DNA from 2 places in the Dietzia papillomatosis NBRC 105045 genome. Region 1 is predicted to be linked to the other one. Evidence: predicted binding sites of a transcription regulator. Region 1 holds the regulator's gene; the other holds the start of a gene.

Region 1 (7,361 bases):
GCGTCGTGCCCGGGCTGGACGCCGCGGCTCTGGCCGCCCTGCCGGTCGCCGACCCCCCGACCTTCGATCGCGACTTCTTCCCACACGGTGTCAACGTGGAGATCGCCACGCCCCTGACCGGGGGCCGGGTGACCATGCGCGTGCACGAACGGGGAGCGGGGGAGACGATGTCATGCGGGACCGGCATCGTGGCGACGGCGGTCGCCGCACTGGCCGACGCCGGACGCGGCAGCGGAGACGTCGTCGTGGCGGTACCGGGCGGGGAGGTCGAGGTCCACCTGGCCGACGGCGGTTCGACCCTCACCGGTCCGTCCGCGCTCGTCGCCAGCGGCCGGTTCCACGGCGGTGCGTATCACACGCCCGCATACGCGACACACGCGGCCCCGATGTGAGATGATGCTGGGGAATGACTATTGATCACACGGCCGTTGAGCGGCCGACACGCGACCTCGATCCATCCATCGGCGAACTGCAGCTCGAGGAGAGATCCTCGCTGCGCCGGGTGGCGGGTCTGTCAACCGAACTCCAGGACGTCAACGACGCCGAGTACCGCCAGCTCCGACTGGAGCGGGTCGTACTGGTCGGCGTGTGGACCGAGGGGTCCGCAGCCCAGGCGGACGCCGCGATGGCGGAGCTCGCCCAGCTCGCCGAGACGGCGGGCTCCGAGGTCTGCGACGCTCTCATCCAGCGCCGCGACAAGCCGGACGCGGCGACCTTCATCGGCTCGGGAAAGGTGAGCGTTCTCAAGGACGTCATTGCCGCGACGGGTGCCGACACCGTCATCTGCGACGGTGAGCTCACCCCGGGTCAGCTCCTGGCGCTGGAGAAGGCGGTCAACGTCAAGGTCATCGACCGGACGGCGCTGATCCTCGACATCTTCGCCCAGCACGCGACCAGTCGCGAGGGCAAGGCGCAGGTCTCCCTGGCGCAGATGGAATACATGCTCCCCCGTCTCCGCGGGTGGGGCGAATCGCTCTCCCGCCAGGCGGGTGGCCGGGCCGGCAGTAACGGCGGCGTCGGTCTCCGTGGCCCCGGTGAGACGAAGATCGAGACCGACAGGCGCCGCATCCGCGAGCGGATGGCGAAGCTGCGTCGCGAGATCAAGGGCATGAAGCAGTCCCGCGACACCAAGCGCTACCGCAGGCGCGCCACGCCCGTTCCGTCGATCGCTATTGCCGGATACACCAACGCCGGCAAGTCGAGCCTGCTGAACCGGATCACCGGTGCCGGCGTCCTCGTGCAGAACGCGCTGTTCGCCACCCTCGATCCCACCACCCGCCGCGCCGACCTCCCCGACGGGCGATCGGTCGTGTTCACCGACACGGTCGGCTTCGTCCGACACCTGCCCACGCAGTTGGTCGAGGCGTTCCGATCCACGCTCGAGGAGGTGGTCGACTCCGAGTTGTTGCTCCACGTCGTGGACGGTTCGGACGCGTTCCCCCTTCGCCAGATCGAGGCGGTCCGCAAGGTGATCAACGAGGTGGTGGAGGAGCAGAACGCCGAACGCCCCCGCGAGTTGGTGGTCATCAACAAGATCGACGCGGCCGACCCGGTGGTGCTCACCGAGCTGCACCACGCACTGCCGGACGCGGTGTTCGTCTCGGCGGCCACGGGGCAGGGTGTCGACGAGCTGCTCGAACGGATCGTGCAGATCGTGGCCTCCGGTGACCGGGAGATGATTCTCGAGGTCCCGTACACCCGGGGTGACGTGGTCGCACGAGTCCACACGGAGGGCGCGGTCGTCGAGGAGGAGCACACCGACCGTGGTACTCGCCTGGTGGTCCGGCTGCCCGCCTCGGTGGCCGGTGAGCTCGGCGAATTCGTCTCGGACAGCAGTACGCGCGACGGGGCCGCCTGACCGGCCCCTGCGACGACGACGCCGCCTGACCCGATCGATCCCGGGCAGGCGGCGTTGTCGTCGAGGGCCGGTTCAGAGCTTGCGGAACACCGTGACGACCTTGCCCAGGATCGTGGCGTGCTCGCCCGGGATGGGACTGAAGGACGGGTTGTGGGGCAGGAGCCAGACCCCGGTGGAGTCCTTGCGGAAGGTCTTCACGGTCGCCTCGCCGTCGATCATCGCGGCGACGATATCGCCGTTGTCCGCTACGTTCTGCCGCCGCACCACGACGTAGTCACCGTCGCAGATCGCCGCGTCGATCATCGACTCACCGACCACTCTGAGCATGAACAGGTCCCCGGACCCGACGAGGTCGGTAGGGAGGGGGAAGACCTCCTCCACGGCCTGCTCGGCCAGGATGGGGCCACCCGCCGCGATCCGGCCGAGGACCGGGACGTAGACCGGCTCGACCGCTCCGCTCGGACGTCGGACCTCGCTGGTGGGCGACCGGCGACCCCGGGTCTTCTGCCCGGGCACCCCGTGGACGTCGACAGCCCGCGGCTTGTGCGGATCCCGCGTCAGGAACCCCTTCTTCTCCAGGGTCCGCAGCTGGTGCGCTACCGACGACGTCGATTGCAGGCCCACCGCGTCCCCGATCTCGCGGATGCTCGGCGGATAGCCGCGCTCCTTGACCGTGTCGTGGATGTGCAGCAGCACACTCTTCTGGCGGTCTGTCAGTGAGTCGAAGTCGGGCTTCGGCATCTCGGGTCCCTTCGGCGAATGGATGTTCGACGTCGTCATCTGTGTACACCCTATCGCCCCCGAGCGGGGAGCGCCACACACATGTTCGAAGTTTTTCGTCGCGGGATGGTGACCGTGTCGCAGTCGCGTGATACAACTCTAGGCGTATCGGGATTCGAACAGACGTACACAGAGATCCATACGGATGTGCGAATCCGTTTCGCACACCGTATCGAGCAGGGAGTGGACATGACCATTCTGGAGATGCACTCGCACACCGACTCCACCGCGCGGTGGACGGAGATCTGCGCGGCAGAGCACCGCGCACCCGCACAAAGCGCGGACGGTGTCCGCCGGGATCCCGACCGGTCCGGTGAGCGTCAGACCCGTGGGCGTACCGGGACCCGACCCGGCGCGCGGCCGGTGGGCCGTCGCGACTCCGCCTCGCCCAACCGCGGCGCCTCCGCCGACCGGGTCGCCACCCTCGCACCGGCGCCCTCCCGCACACCGGCTCCGCGGCGGATCGTCCAGGCCCGCCCGGTGGCGTCCGACAGTGTGCGCGCCTGCCGCGTCGAGTCGTCGGCTCCGACCCGTGTCGTCGATGACGTGCCCGCCTGGGCACTCCTGGCCTGCGGCATCGCCTTCGGGATACTCATGCTCCTGGCCGTGGCGTTCCTCGGCGGGCCCGCCTACGCGTGACCGGCGCACCTGCCTCCTAGAATGAGTCGGGGACGGTGGTCAATCGTCCCCGCGTCCCGTGGTCCACGTCCCGGGAGGCGTGAAGTCCGGTCGACGAAGGGCCACACGGGAATGTACTGCCCTACATGCCACAACGAGGACTCCCGGGTGATCGACTCACGATCGGTCGACGAGGGTCAGGCCATCCGGCGCCGTCGGGAGTGCCCGGAGTGCGGGCACCGCTTCACGACGCTCGAGACGCCACTGCTGACGGTCCTCAAACGCAACGGCGTCACCGAGGCCTTCAGTCGCGACAAGGTGGTCCGGGGAGTTCGCCGGGCCTGCCAGGGCAGGTCGATCGATGAGGACGCCCTGCGGCGCCTCGCCCAGCAGGTCGAGGACACCGTCCGCGCTCGCGGCGCGTCCGAGGTGCCCGCCCACGAGATCGGTCTCGCGATCCTCGGCCCCCTCCAGGACCTCGACGAGGTGGGCTACCTACGCTTCGCCTCCGTCTACAAGCAGTTCAGTTCGGCCGACGACTTCGAACGCGAGATCATCGCACTCAGAGACCGCCGCGCGAGCCGCTGAGCCGCCGCGCGAACGTCTGACCCGCCGGGCGGTCAGCGCCGGGCACGGGGAGCGAGCGCGGACGCCACCGCCTTGTCGATGCGCTCGGCCGATACCGGGCGGGCCGTACCGAGGGACTGGGCGAACAGCCCCACCCTGTATTCGGCCAGCAACCACCGCAGCTCGCGGGCCGAGCGCGCGCCGCCGGGCCGACGGCGCAGAGCCGCGCACGCCTCCTCGACGGTCTCCTCCGACCGCGCCAACCGGGCTGTCAGATTCCGATGCCGGGCGGGGGACTTCTCCGCGAGATCGAGTCGGACACCGACCGCCTTCACGTGCCGCTCCAGGTGCGGCAGCACGTCGACCGGATGACGCGCCAGGAAACCCTTACCCACCAGGAACTCCAGTGACGGGGCCACCGCCTCGGCGACCTCGGCCGGGGCCTCCGTCACACGCACGGACACCTCCTGCGCCGCCACCAACGCCGGCACGACCGTCGAGATCGCGGACGCCACGGCCCCCGGCACCTCCGCCCTGGCGGCGTCCCGCAGTTCGGTGAACTCCGCCACCGTCAGCACCGGCACACCCTTTCGTCGCGCGATGATCCTGCCGCACGCCGCCAGGGCGGCGTCCGAGACCAATGCCTCGACGCCGCCGTGCGGGTACTGGGTCAGGGCCAGTCGCTGCTCGACCGGGCGACCGCGCAGGATCGAGGAGGCGGAGACGAGATCGGACGAGATGAGCGTGAGGACCGCCGACGCCTGCCTGGTCCGGCGTTCCTCCTCCGTCGCGCACGCGACCCGGTGGACGCCGTCCGCATCGACGCGCAGGGCGGGGTAGACCGTCACATCCACACCGTCCACCGTGCCGGTGACCGACGGGGCGAGATCCCCGATGGTGTCGGCACTCCACTGGCGGAACGGCCCGTCGTCGGGCACGAGCCGGGTGTTGAGGGTGGCGCGCACCTTGTCCTGCAAACGCGTCCGCAGCGCCGCCAAATCCGTTCCGGACGCGACGACCTTCTCGCCGTCGACCACCTCGAACCGCACCCGCAGGTGATCGGGGAGCTGCGCGGGGTCGAACTCCCGCGGGTCGACCGTCGTCCCGATCCGCGCGGACAGCGCCTGCGCCAGAGCCACCGGCAGAGGGGCGGAGCGCGGGGTGACGTCGCGGGCGAGCAGGGCGGCGTATTCCGCGGGCGGCGAGCAGAGCCGCCGGAGGTACTTGGGGAGGGTGCGCAGCATCTCCGTGTAGAGCTCCTCGCGGAGACCGGGGACCAACCACTCGAAACCGGCGGTGGTCACCGAGGACAGTTGCGGCAGCGGGATGCGGACGGTGATGCCGTCGGCGGCGCCACCCGGATCGAACTCGTAGTGCAGCTCGAACCGTCGGTCGCCCTGCTGCCAGAACGGCGGGAAGTCGCCCGCGTCGGGAGCGGCCTCCGAGGTGCGGATATCGGCGGGGGTCAACCGGATCGCGTCCGGGTCGCGGTGGCCGCGCTTCTTCCACCACGAGTCCAGGTGACGGCCCGAGGTGATGTCGCCGGGGAGCCGCTCGAGGTAGAACGCCACCAGGGCCTCGTCGTCGATCACCAGGTCACGGCGACGGCTGCGGGTCTCCAGCTCCCTCGCCTGCGCCACGGCCTCGGCGTTCTCGCGGATGACCGGGACTCGCGTGTCGAGGCGGCCCTCGACGATCCCGTGGCGGACGAGCATCTCCCGCGCCAGGGGAGCGTCCACCCGGGACAGCAGCACGCGGCGTGCCTCCACGACCGTCAGCCCCAGCAGGAGCACCTTCTCGTAGGCCATGGCGGCGCCGCGGGCGTCCGACCAGTGCGGCTCGGAGTACTGCGTGCGGGTGAGGTGGCCGCCGAGCTGCTCGATCCACGCTGGGTCGATGCGCGCCACGTCGCGGGCCCACAGCCGTGAGGTCTCCACGAGCTCGGAAGCCATCACCCACCGCGGTGGCTTCCGGGCCAGGTCCGAGCCGGGGAAGATCTGGAAGCGGATACCGCGGGTGCCCCGGAACTCGCGGGCGTCCTCCTCGCGCATGCCGACGTTGGTGAGCAGGCCCGTGAGGATCGCCTTGTGCAGGTCGTCCTCGGAGGCCTGGCCGGACGGCGGGTGCCAGCCGCGTTCGCGACACATGCTCCGCAGCTGGGCGTTGAGGTCCTGCCACTCGCGGATGCGCAGCCAGTGCAGGTACTCCGCCTTGCACATCTTGCGGAACGCACTGCCGGAGAGCTCGCGGCGCTGCTCGGTGATGTAGCGCCAGAGGTTGAGGTATCCCAGGAAGTCGGAGGTCTTGTCGGTGAAGCGCCGGTGGAACTGGTCGGCCTTGTCCCGCTCCTCCGCGGGCCGCTCCCGGATGTCCTGCACGGTGAGGGCGGCGACCACCACGAGCACGTCCCCCAGCGCCCCGTTGCGGTGGCCCTCCACGACCATCCGGGCCAGTCGTGGGTCGAGGGGGAGCGCGGCCATGTCGCGGCCCACCTCGGTCAGGCGCGGGCGCTCGTCGTCGTCGACCGTCAACGCCCCCAGCTCAGTGAGCAGGGTCATGCCGTCGCGGACCGCCTTGCGGTCCGGCGGCTCGACGAAGGGGAAGTCGTCGACGGGACCGAGGTCGAGATCCGCCATCGACAGGATCACCGAGGCGAGGTTGGTGCGCAGGATCTCGGGGTCGGTGAACTCCGGTCGTGCCTCGAAGTCCTCCTCCGAGTACAGGCGGATGCAGATGCCGTCGGCCACGCGACCGCATCGCCCGGCCCGCTGCGCGGCGGAGGCCTGGGAGATCGGTTCGATCGGAAGTCGCTGGACCTTGGTACGGGTGGAGTACCGCGAGATGCGCGCCAGTCCGGTGTCGACGACGTAGCGGATGCCGGGGACGGTCACCGAGGTCTCGGCGATGTTGGTCGACAGCACCACCCGGCGGGTGGAGTGGGCGCGGAAGGCGCGCTGCTGCTCCGCGGCGGTGAGGCGCGCGAACAGCGGGAAGATCTCCGTGTTGCGGAATTTCCGGCCACGCAGCACCTCCTCGGCGTCGCGGATCTCACGCTCGCCCGAGAGGAAGACCAGAACGTCGCCGTCGTCCTCGCGCAGCAGTTCCGCCACGGCGTCGGCGAGCGCGTCGAGGGGGTCGAGGTCGATCACCCGGTCCCCGTGCTCGACCTGGAGCGGCCGGTAGCGGATCTCCACGGGGAAGGTACGTCCGGAGACCTCGATGACCGGGGCGGGGCGACCGTCGGGGCCCGCGAAGTGGCGGGCGAACCGTTCGGGGTCGATGGTCGCGGAGGTGATGATGAGCTTGAGGTCCGGGCGCCTCGGGAGAATCTGCTTGAGGTAGCCCAGGAGGAAGTCGATGTTGAGACTGCGTTCGTGTGCCTCATCGATGATGATCGTGTCGTAGGCGTGGAGCAGCCGGTCGCGGCGGATCTCCGCGAGCAGGACGCCGTCAGTCATGAGCTTGACCGAGGTGTCGGGTCCGGTGCGGTCGTCGAAGCGCACGGCGGAGCCGACGGGGCCGCCGATCTCCACGCCGA
Region 2 (7,361 bases), on a different contig from region 1:
CTCGCGCCGCTCGATGTCGGGGGAGATGCGCCCCTCCACGAAGATGCCGTGCCAGATCATGAAGCACAGCATGGTCCAGATCCGACGGCTGTGGTCGGAGTCGCCGCGACGGTGTTCGTCGAGCATGCGCATCACAGCGTCCTTGTTCACGTACTCGTCCGTGCCGGACGCCGCCACGTGCTCGCGCGCCCAGTCGTGCAGTTCCGGCCCGGCCAGCCAGTGGCGTGTGGGCACGGGGAAGCCGAGCTTGCGGCGGTGCAGCACGTGCGCGGGCACGATCCGCTCGAGCGCCTTGCGCAGGGCGTACTTGGTGGTGCCGTGGGCGATCTTCTCGGTGTACGGCAGCCGCGAGGCGACCTCGTAGACCTCGCGGTCGAGGAACGGCACGCGCAATTCGAGCGAGTTGGCCATGGTGACCTTGTCCGCCTTGACGAGGATGTCGCCGCGCAGCCACGTGAACAGGTCGAGGTGCTGCATGCGCGCGACGGGGTCCCAGCCGCGGGAGCGCTCGTAGATCGGCGCGGTGACGTCCTGGTGGCTCCACTCCGGGCGGTGGTCGCGCAGGACGGAGCGGACCTGCTCCTCGGAGAACGAGCGGGCGTTGCCGTAGTAGCGGTCCTCCAGGGTCATCGACCCGCGGTGCAGGAGGCTCTTGCCCCGGGTGCCCTCGGGGATCAGTTCGCTGGCCCTGCCGAGCGCGCGACGTAGCGCGCCGGGGACCTTCTCGAACGGCGCGAGCGACAGCGGCTCCTTGTAGATGGTGTAGCCGCCGAACAGTTCGTCGGCGCCCTCGCCGGACAGCACGACCTTGACGTGCTTTCGGGCCTCACGGGCGACGAAGTACAGGGGTACCAGGGCGGGGTCAGCGACCGGCTCGTCGAGGTACCAGATGATCTCGGGGATCGCGGCGGCGAACTCCTCGGGAGAGACGACCTTGACGATGTGCTCGACCCCGATCGCGGCCGCGGACTCGGCAGCGACGTCGATCTCGGAATACCCCTCGCGTTCGAATCCGGTGGTGAAGGTGAGGAGGTTCTCGTTGTGGCGTCGGGCCAGCGCGGCGATGGCGGTGGAGTCGATGCCGCCGGACAGGAACGAGCCCACGGTCACGTCGGCGCGCATGTGCTTCGCGACGGAGTCCTCCAGAGCGGCGGCGATCTCGTCGTAGCGCCGCTCGGCGTCGCCATCGGCGACGGGGGCGACGGGGAAGGTGGGTTCGAAGTACCGCTCGATCACCGGCTCACCGCCGGGGGTGAGGGTGGCGTGGCACCCGGACTCGAGTCGCCGGACGCCTCGGGTGAGGGTCTCGTCCTCAGGGACGTACTGGAGGGTGACGTAGTGCTGGAGGGCGCGGGTGTCGAGGGAGGTGTCGACGACGACGAGGTCGATCAGTTCGGTGATGGACTTCTTCTCGCTCGCGAACACGGTTCCCCCAGGCCCGGTCGCCATATACAGGGGCTTGATGCCGAAGGGGTCGCGGGCGACGAAGAGCGACCGCTCGACGGTGTCCCAGATGGCGAAGGCGAACATGCCGCGGAGCCGACGGACCGCGGCGGGGCCCCAGTGGTGGAAGGCGACGATGATCGGTTCGCCGTCGCCCTCGGTCTCGAAGGTGGCTCCGTACTCGCGGCACAGCTCGTCCCGGAGCTCGAGGTAGTTGTAGATCTCGCCGTTGAACACGAGCGCGTAGCGGTCGGGCTGCTCCGGCGGGCCCCAGCGGAGCGGCTGGTGTGAGTGCGAGATGTCGATGATCGACAGGCGGTTGAACCCGAAGGCCATGTCGCCGTCGACCCAGGTGCCGACCTCGTCGGGCCCGCGGTGGCGCTGGCACCCCATGGCGCCGAGCACGCGGGCCTCGTGGGTACGGGCGGAGCCGTCAGGGGTGATCAGACCTAGTAGGCCACACATTCGTCGGGTACCTCGTCCATCGTCGTCGTAGCGTCAGCGGTGACCCGCCTGGGCGGGTCTGGACGCGTTCGAATACTACTGGTCTGTGGGTTCCCACCCGCTCCGGCGCGGGGCGTGGGGGCCTCACGGGTGAATTGCCGGACCCGCGGCTTTCATTCTGAGAGCCGTGGTCTACTCTTCTAAGGTGTCCCGGCCACGTGGCCGGTGCCGCTGATCAGGAAGGCGTGATGGTGGAACAGCGTGACGGGCGTCGTCGGACGCGCAGGGCGACACTCGCGGTGGCTCTCGGTTCATTGGGCTTGCTGTTGTCCGGTTGTAGCCTCCACACCGACAACAAGTGGTGGAACCAGACGATCAACTTCGGATTTCCGACCGGTGTCACCCCCGAGGGCGTCGCGATCCGCGAGTTCTGGACGGGCACCGTCATCACGTCGCTGATCGTCGGGTTCTTCGTGTGGGGCCTGATCTTCTGGTCGATGGCCGCCTACCGCAAGCGGAAGAACGACAACGGCGAGTTCCCGCGGCAGACGGCGTACAACGTGCCGCTTGAGCTGATCTACACGGCCGTGCCGTTCGTGATCATCTCAGTTCTCTTCTACTTCACCGTGGTCACACAGAACAAGGTTCTCGACCTCCGTCCGGAGGAGGAGGTCGGCGTCAAGGTCGACGTCACCGCGTACCAGTGGAACTGGAAGTTCGGTTACAACAAGGTCGACGTGGCCGGCGCGAGCATCGAGGACGGCACCAACGTCGAGGCGCAGCGTGCGGCCGAGGAGGCCGGTGTGCTCTCCGACGAGGCGCGTGAGGCGCTCGGTCATCACGGCGAGCCCGCCGCCGGGGGCCCGATCCACGGCCGTCTCGCCGAGGACAAGTCGTACCTGTACTTCAACAACATCGAGACCGTGGGCACTTCCGACGAGGTCCCGGTCCTGGTCCTGCCGACCGACACGCGTATCGAGTTCCGGCTCGCGTCGGCGGACGTCATCCACTCGTTCTGGATTCCCGAGTTCATCTACAAGCTCGACGTGATGCCGCACCCCGGCAAGAATCAGCAGTTGAGCATGTTCCAGATCGAGGAGATCGAGCGCGAGGGCGCCTTCGTCGGCCGCTGTGCCGAGATGTGCGGCATCTACCACGCGATGATGAACTTCGAGCTGCGCGCGGTCTCCCCGGAGGCGTTCGCCGACTACATCGAGTTCCGCCAGGCCAATCCGACCGCGACCAACGCGGAGGCGCTGGAGTCCATCGGGGAGGAGCCGTACTCGATCTCCACTGCACCGTTCAAGACCGGCCGCAGCGATACCCGCGACCAGAACAACACCATCGAGACCGCGTCAGCTAACTGACGGTTCTCCCGGTATCACGCGAAGGATTTCTGAACGATGAGCGCAACAGTACGAATCTTCGACGCACTGTTTATCTTCCTGGCCTTCCTGGCCATCGCGTACGGGTACCTCACCGGTACGTCGCGGACGGGCGTCGAGTGGGTCGGAACCACGGCCCTCGTGCTCTCGGCCGGCCTGAGCCTGCTGATCGGGGGTTACCTCCGCTTCGTGGCGCGGCGTATCAGCACGCTGCCCGAGGACTACGAGGAGGCTGAGGTCTCCGACGGTGCCGGTGAGCTGGGCTTCTTCAGCCCGCACAGCTTCTGGCCGTTCCTGCTGGCCTTCTCGGTTTTCGTGGTCGGCTACGGGGCGGCGTTCTGGAACTGGTGGGTGCTCATCGGCGGCGCCGTCGCGCTGGTGATCACCGCCTGCGGCCTGGTCTTCGAGTACCACTGGGGTCGCGAGAAGCACTGACCCACTGATCGCCTTCCGCCGGGGCCCGGCGTCGCTGTCCGCGACGTCGGGCCCCGGCGCTTTTCGTCGCGCGCTGACGGCCGGCGCCGTCTAGAAGGGCGGTGGGTCGGTGTCGGTGGTGGGGTGGCCGGTTGTGGGTGGGGGTGTGGTGGTGTTGGCGGCGCGTTCGGCGGCCAGGCGTCGGGCGCGTCGGAGCCAGTGGGTGGCTTGTGGTCGGGGGTCGAGCCAGGGCCGGCGGGGTGGGGCGTCGTCCGTGGGGTTTGGGTCCGGGTCGAGGTCGCGTTGGCGCCAGCGGGCCAGGGGGCCTGTGGGGTGGGTGGTCAGGGTGTGGCCGGTGTCGGTGGTCACGGTCAGGGTGCCGTCGGGGGCGAGGTGGTAGTGCCAGCCGTGGAAGGTTTTGAACCGGTGGTGTTGGCGGCACATGCTGGCGAGGTTGGCTTCGATGGTCAGGCCGCCGCTGTCGGGGTCGGTGTGGTTGAAGGGGCGGATGTGATCGATGTCGCAGTCCTGGGCGGGGACGGAGCAGCCGGGGTGGCGGCAGGTGCCGTCGCGTAGGCGGATGCGGTGGGCCAGTCGGTCGCTGATGCGGTAGCGGTGGGCGTGGTGGGGGTTGTCTGTGGCGCCGGGCGCGGTGTCGGGCACGGTGATGGTCGCGCCGGTGCTGCGGGTGAGTAGTTCGATGAGGGCGTCGATGGTGGCCGGGCCGCCTCGGGGGAGGTAGACCTCGGGTTCGCCGTCGGGGCCGGGGGGTGCGAGCACGGTGATGGTGGGGCGGATCTGGGTGGCCGGCGGGCGGTGACCGGCGCCCGCGGCAGTGCCTGCGCCCGCGCTCGTACCCGCGCCCCTGCGTGCGTCTATGTCGGTGTCGGTGTCGGGGTGGCCGAGGAGGGCGGCGACGAGGGCGTCGGCGCGTAGTTCGTCCATGCTGCGGATGGTGTCGGTGTCGAGGGTGTGGGCGCCGTGGCGGCGGGTGGTCTCGACGCGGGTGCGGGTGTCGCGGTGGCGTTGGTCGGTGGCCCTGGTCTGCAGCAGGGTGTGGATGGCGAAGGCTTCGGTGGCGGTGAGGTGGGCGGTGAGGTCGGCCATGCCGTCTGGGCCGCGGCGCAGGGTGACGCGGCGTTCGCGGACCGCGGCGGTGCGGCGCAGGCGTACGCCGTGGGGGTCGTGGGCGCCGATGATGCGGTCGGTGCGGGACAGGATCGCGTCGCGTCCGGGGCGCCTGCCGGCGGCGAGGGCGGCCAGGAGCCAGTCGATGACCTCGCGGTGAACGGCGTCGCGGTGCAGTGAGTCCACGGTGCGCATGTGGCGTGCGAGCAGGGTGGCGGTGGCTTCGTCGAGGTGGCCGGTGTCCATGGCCTCGACGAGACCGGGGAACTTGGTGACCAGGGTGATGGCCAGGGTGAGCAGGCTGCGGGCGCGGTTGTGGTGCACGCCGTAGGCGGCGACGATCTCACTTGTGGCGATGGTCAGCGGGTCGATGACGGCGTGTTCGGGGCGTTGGTCCAGGCCGGGGCCGTAGCCGGCGGCGATGTCGCGCAGTTCCTGTTCCTCGCGGCAGGTGGCCCACAGGTCGTGGCAGGCGCGCAGTCGGGCAGCGGCCGCGCGATTCTCGGCGTGCAGTGCCGCCAGGGCTGCGGAGCTGGCGGCGGTGACGGCGGGACTGCCGGCCACCGCTCCGGCATCATCCCCGGTAGTCGTCTCCCGCATGTGCACCCCCTCGGGCGGGCGAGTGCCGCACCCCGTATCGCTCGTGTGTTCGATTGAGGGAACACTAGCAAGGGGGTCCGACATGAGGCTCTCAACTGGGAAGACCGGCGACCGGCGCTGGTCGGTGGGAGGGTGAGACCGTGTTGGACACGGGTGCCGTCGTCTCGGTGAGTTGGTGGGCGATCATCCCGCTCATCGTCGTCGGCTCGGTGCTCCACTTCGTCTACGACTGGAGCGGGCACAACCGGGTCGTGGCCGTGTTCGCCGCGGTCAACGAGAGTTACTGGGAGCACATCAAGATCGCCGCCTGGCCGACCATGGTGTTGTACGCGGCCCTCTTCGTGCTCGGCGGCGCCTCGCAGCCGTCTTTCGTGCCCGCGGCCACTGTCGCCCTCTATTCGATCCCGGTGACGATGATCGGGGTGGTCTTCGTCTACAAGGCCGTCGCAGGTCGCAATGTGCTGTGGGTGGACATCGCCGTGTTCGGCCTGTGCATTGCGCTCGCCCAGGTGATCTTCGTGTGCCTGCTCAGCGGACTGGAGGCGGACGTCCTCGTCGTCGTCCTCTCGGTTTTCTACCTGGTGGGCATCGTCGCCGCCTACGTGGTGTTCACCCTGAGGCCCCCCGCCGAACCCGACGTCTTTATCGATCCCATCACATACAGATACGGGGTCGAGGGGTACGCCGACTACGAGGCCGCACCCGGGGACTGACGGGCAGAGGGAGTCCGTCGGACGACTCGGGCCCCGTCCGCGGGGGGCGGACGGGGCCCGACGGAGCCAGGGGGGTCGTGGGACCTACAGGCCCATGTCCTTGGCGATGATGGACTTCATGACCTCGTTGGTGCCACCGTAGATGCGGTTGACGCGGTTGTCCGAGTACAGGCGGGCGATCGGATACTCGTTCATGAAGCCGTAGCCGCCGTGCAGCTGGAGGCAACGGTCGATGACCTCGGCGGCGACCTCGGTGCAGAACAGCTTGGCCGAGGCCGCCTCGGCGGCGGTGAGCTCGCCCTCGTCCAGCGCCTCGAGGGCGCGGTCCGCGACGGCCTGCGCGGCGTCGACCTTGGCCTGGCACGCGGCCAGCTCGAACTTGGTGTTCTGGAACGAGGCCACCTCCTTGCCGAAGACCGTGCGCTGCTGCGTGTACTCCTTGGCGAACCGCACGGCGGCCGCGGCCTGGGCGTACGCACCGTAGGCGATGCCCCAGCGCTCGGACGGCAGGTTCTGCCCGAGGTAGTAGAAGCCGCGGTTCTCTTCGCCGAGCAGGTCCTCGACCGGGACCTTGACGTCGGTGAAGGACAGCTCGGCTGTGTCGGAGGTCTTGAGTCCGACCTTGTCGAGCTTGCGGCCCACCGCGTAGCCCTCGAGCTTGGTGTCGACGGCGAGCAGCGAGATGCCGAAGCGGCGGTCGTCCTCACGCGGGGGAGCGGTACGGCAGGCCACGATCACGCGGTCGGCGTGGACGCCGCCGGTGATGAACGTCTTGGCACCGTTGAGAACGTAGTGGGTGCCGTCCTCCGAGAGCTTGGCGGTGCTCTTCATGCCGGCCAGGTCCGACCCGGTGCCGGGCTCGGTCATGGCCAGCGCCCACATCTCCTCGCCCGAGACGAACTTGGGCAGGTAGCGCTGCTTCTGCTCCTCGGTCGCCAGGGCCTTGATGTAGGGGAGCCCGAGCAGTACGTGGACACCCGAGCCGCCGAAGTCCACGCCGGCGCGGGCGGTCTCCTCGGACTGGATGGCCTCGAACTTGTGGGAATTGATCCCCGCGCCGCCGTACTCCTCGTCGACGTTGATGCCGAACAGGCCGAGGTCGGCGAGCTTGTAGTAGAACTCACGCGGGACGATGCCGGCCTCGAACCACTCCTGGAAGTGGGGGGTCACCTCGGACTCGATGAAGTCACGGAGGGTCTGGCGGAAGGCCTCGTGGTCTTCGTTGAACACAGTG

What was found. Region 1 encodes LexA, which represses DNA repair genes until DNA is damaged. Its sites were predicted from a motif close to CGAACANNTGTTCG; they were not measured.
Region 2: a site for LexA is predicted at 5,453-5,466, ahead of DPA01S_RS02120 (HNH endonuclease signature motif containing protein). Genes of this name have one in related genera too.

What each region holds. Positions count from the first base shown of each region.
Region 1 is NZ_BCSL01000020.1:40,535-47,895, forward strand. It holds gene dapF (diaminopimelate epimerase) at 1-392, shown strand, start outside; gene hflX (GTPase HflX) at 407-1,858, shown strand; gene lexA (transcriptional repressor LexA) at 1,931-2,599, opposite strand; gene DPA01S_RS08940 (hypothetical protein) at 2,828-3,277, shown strand; gene nrdR (transcriptional regulator NrdR) at 3,389-3,844, shown strand; gene hrpA (ATP-dependent RNA helicase HrpA) at 3,877-7,361, opposite strand, start outside.
Region 2 is NZ_BCSL01000004.1:10,362-17,722, forward strand. It holds gene asnB (asparagine synthase (glutamine-hydrolyzing)) at 1-1,908, opposite strand, end outside; gene ctaC (aa3-type cytochrome oxidase subunit II) at 2,136-3,254, shown strand; gene DPA01S_RS02115 (cytochrome c oxidase subunit 4) at 3,291-3,707, shown strand; gene DPA01S_RS02120 (HNH endonuclease signature motif containing protein) at 3,798-5,414, opposite strand; gene DPA01S_RS02125 (DUF6512 family protein) at 5,555-6,127, shown strand; gene DPA01S_RS02130 (acyl-CoA dehydrogenase family protein) at 6,212-7,361, opposite strand, start outside.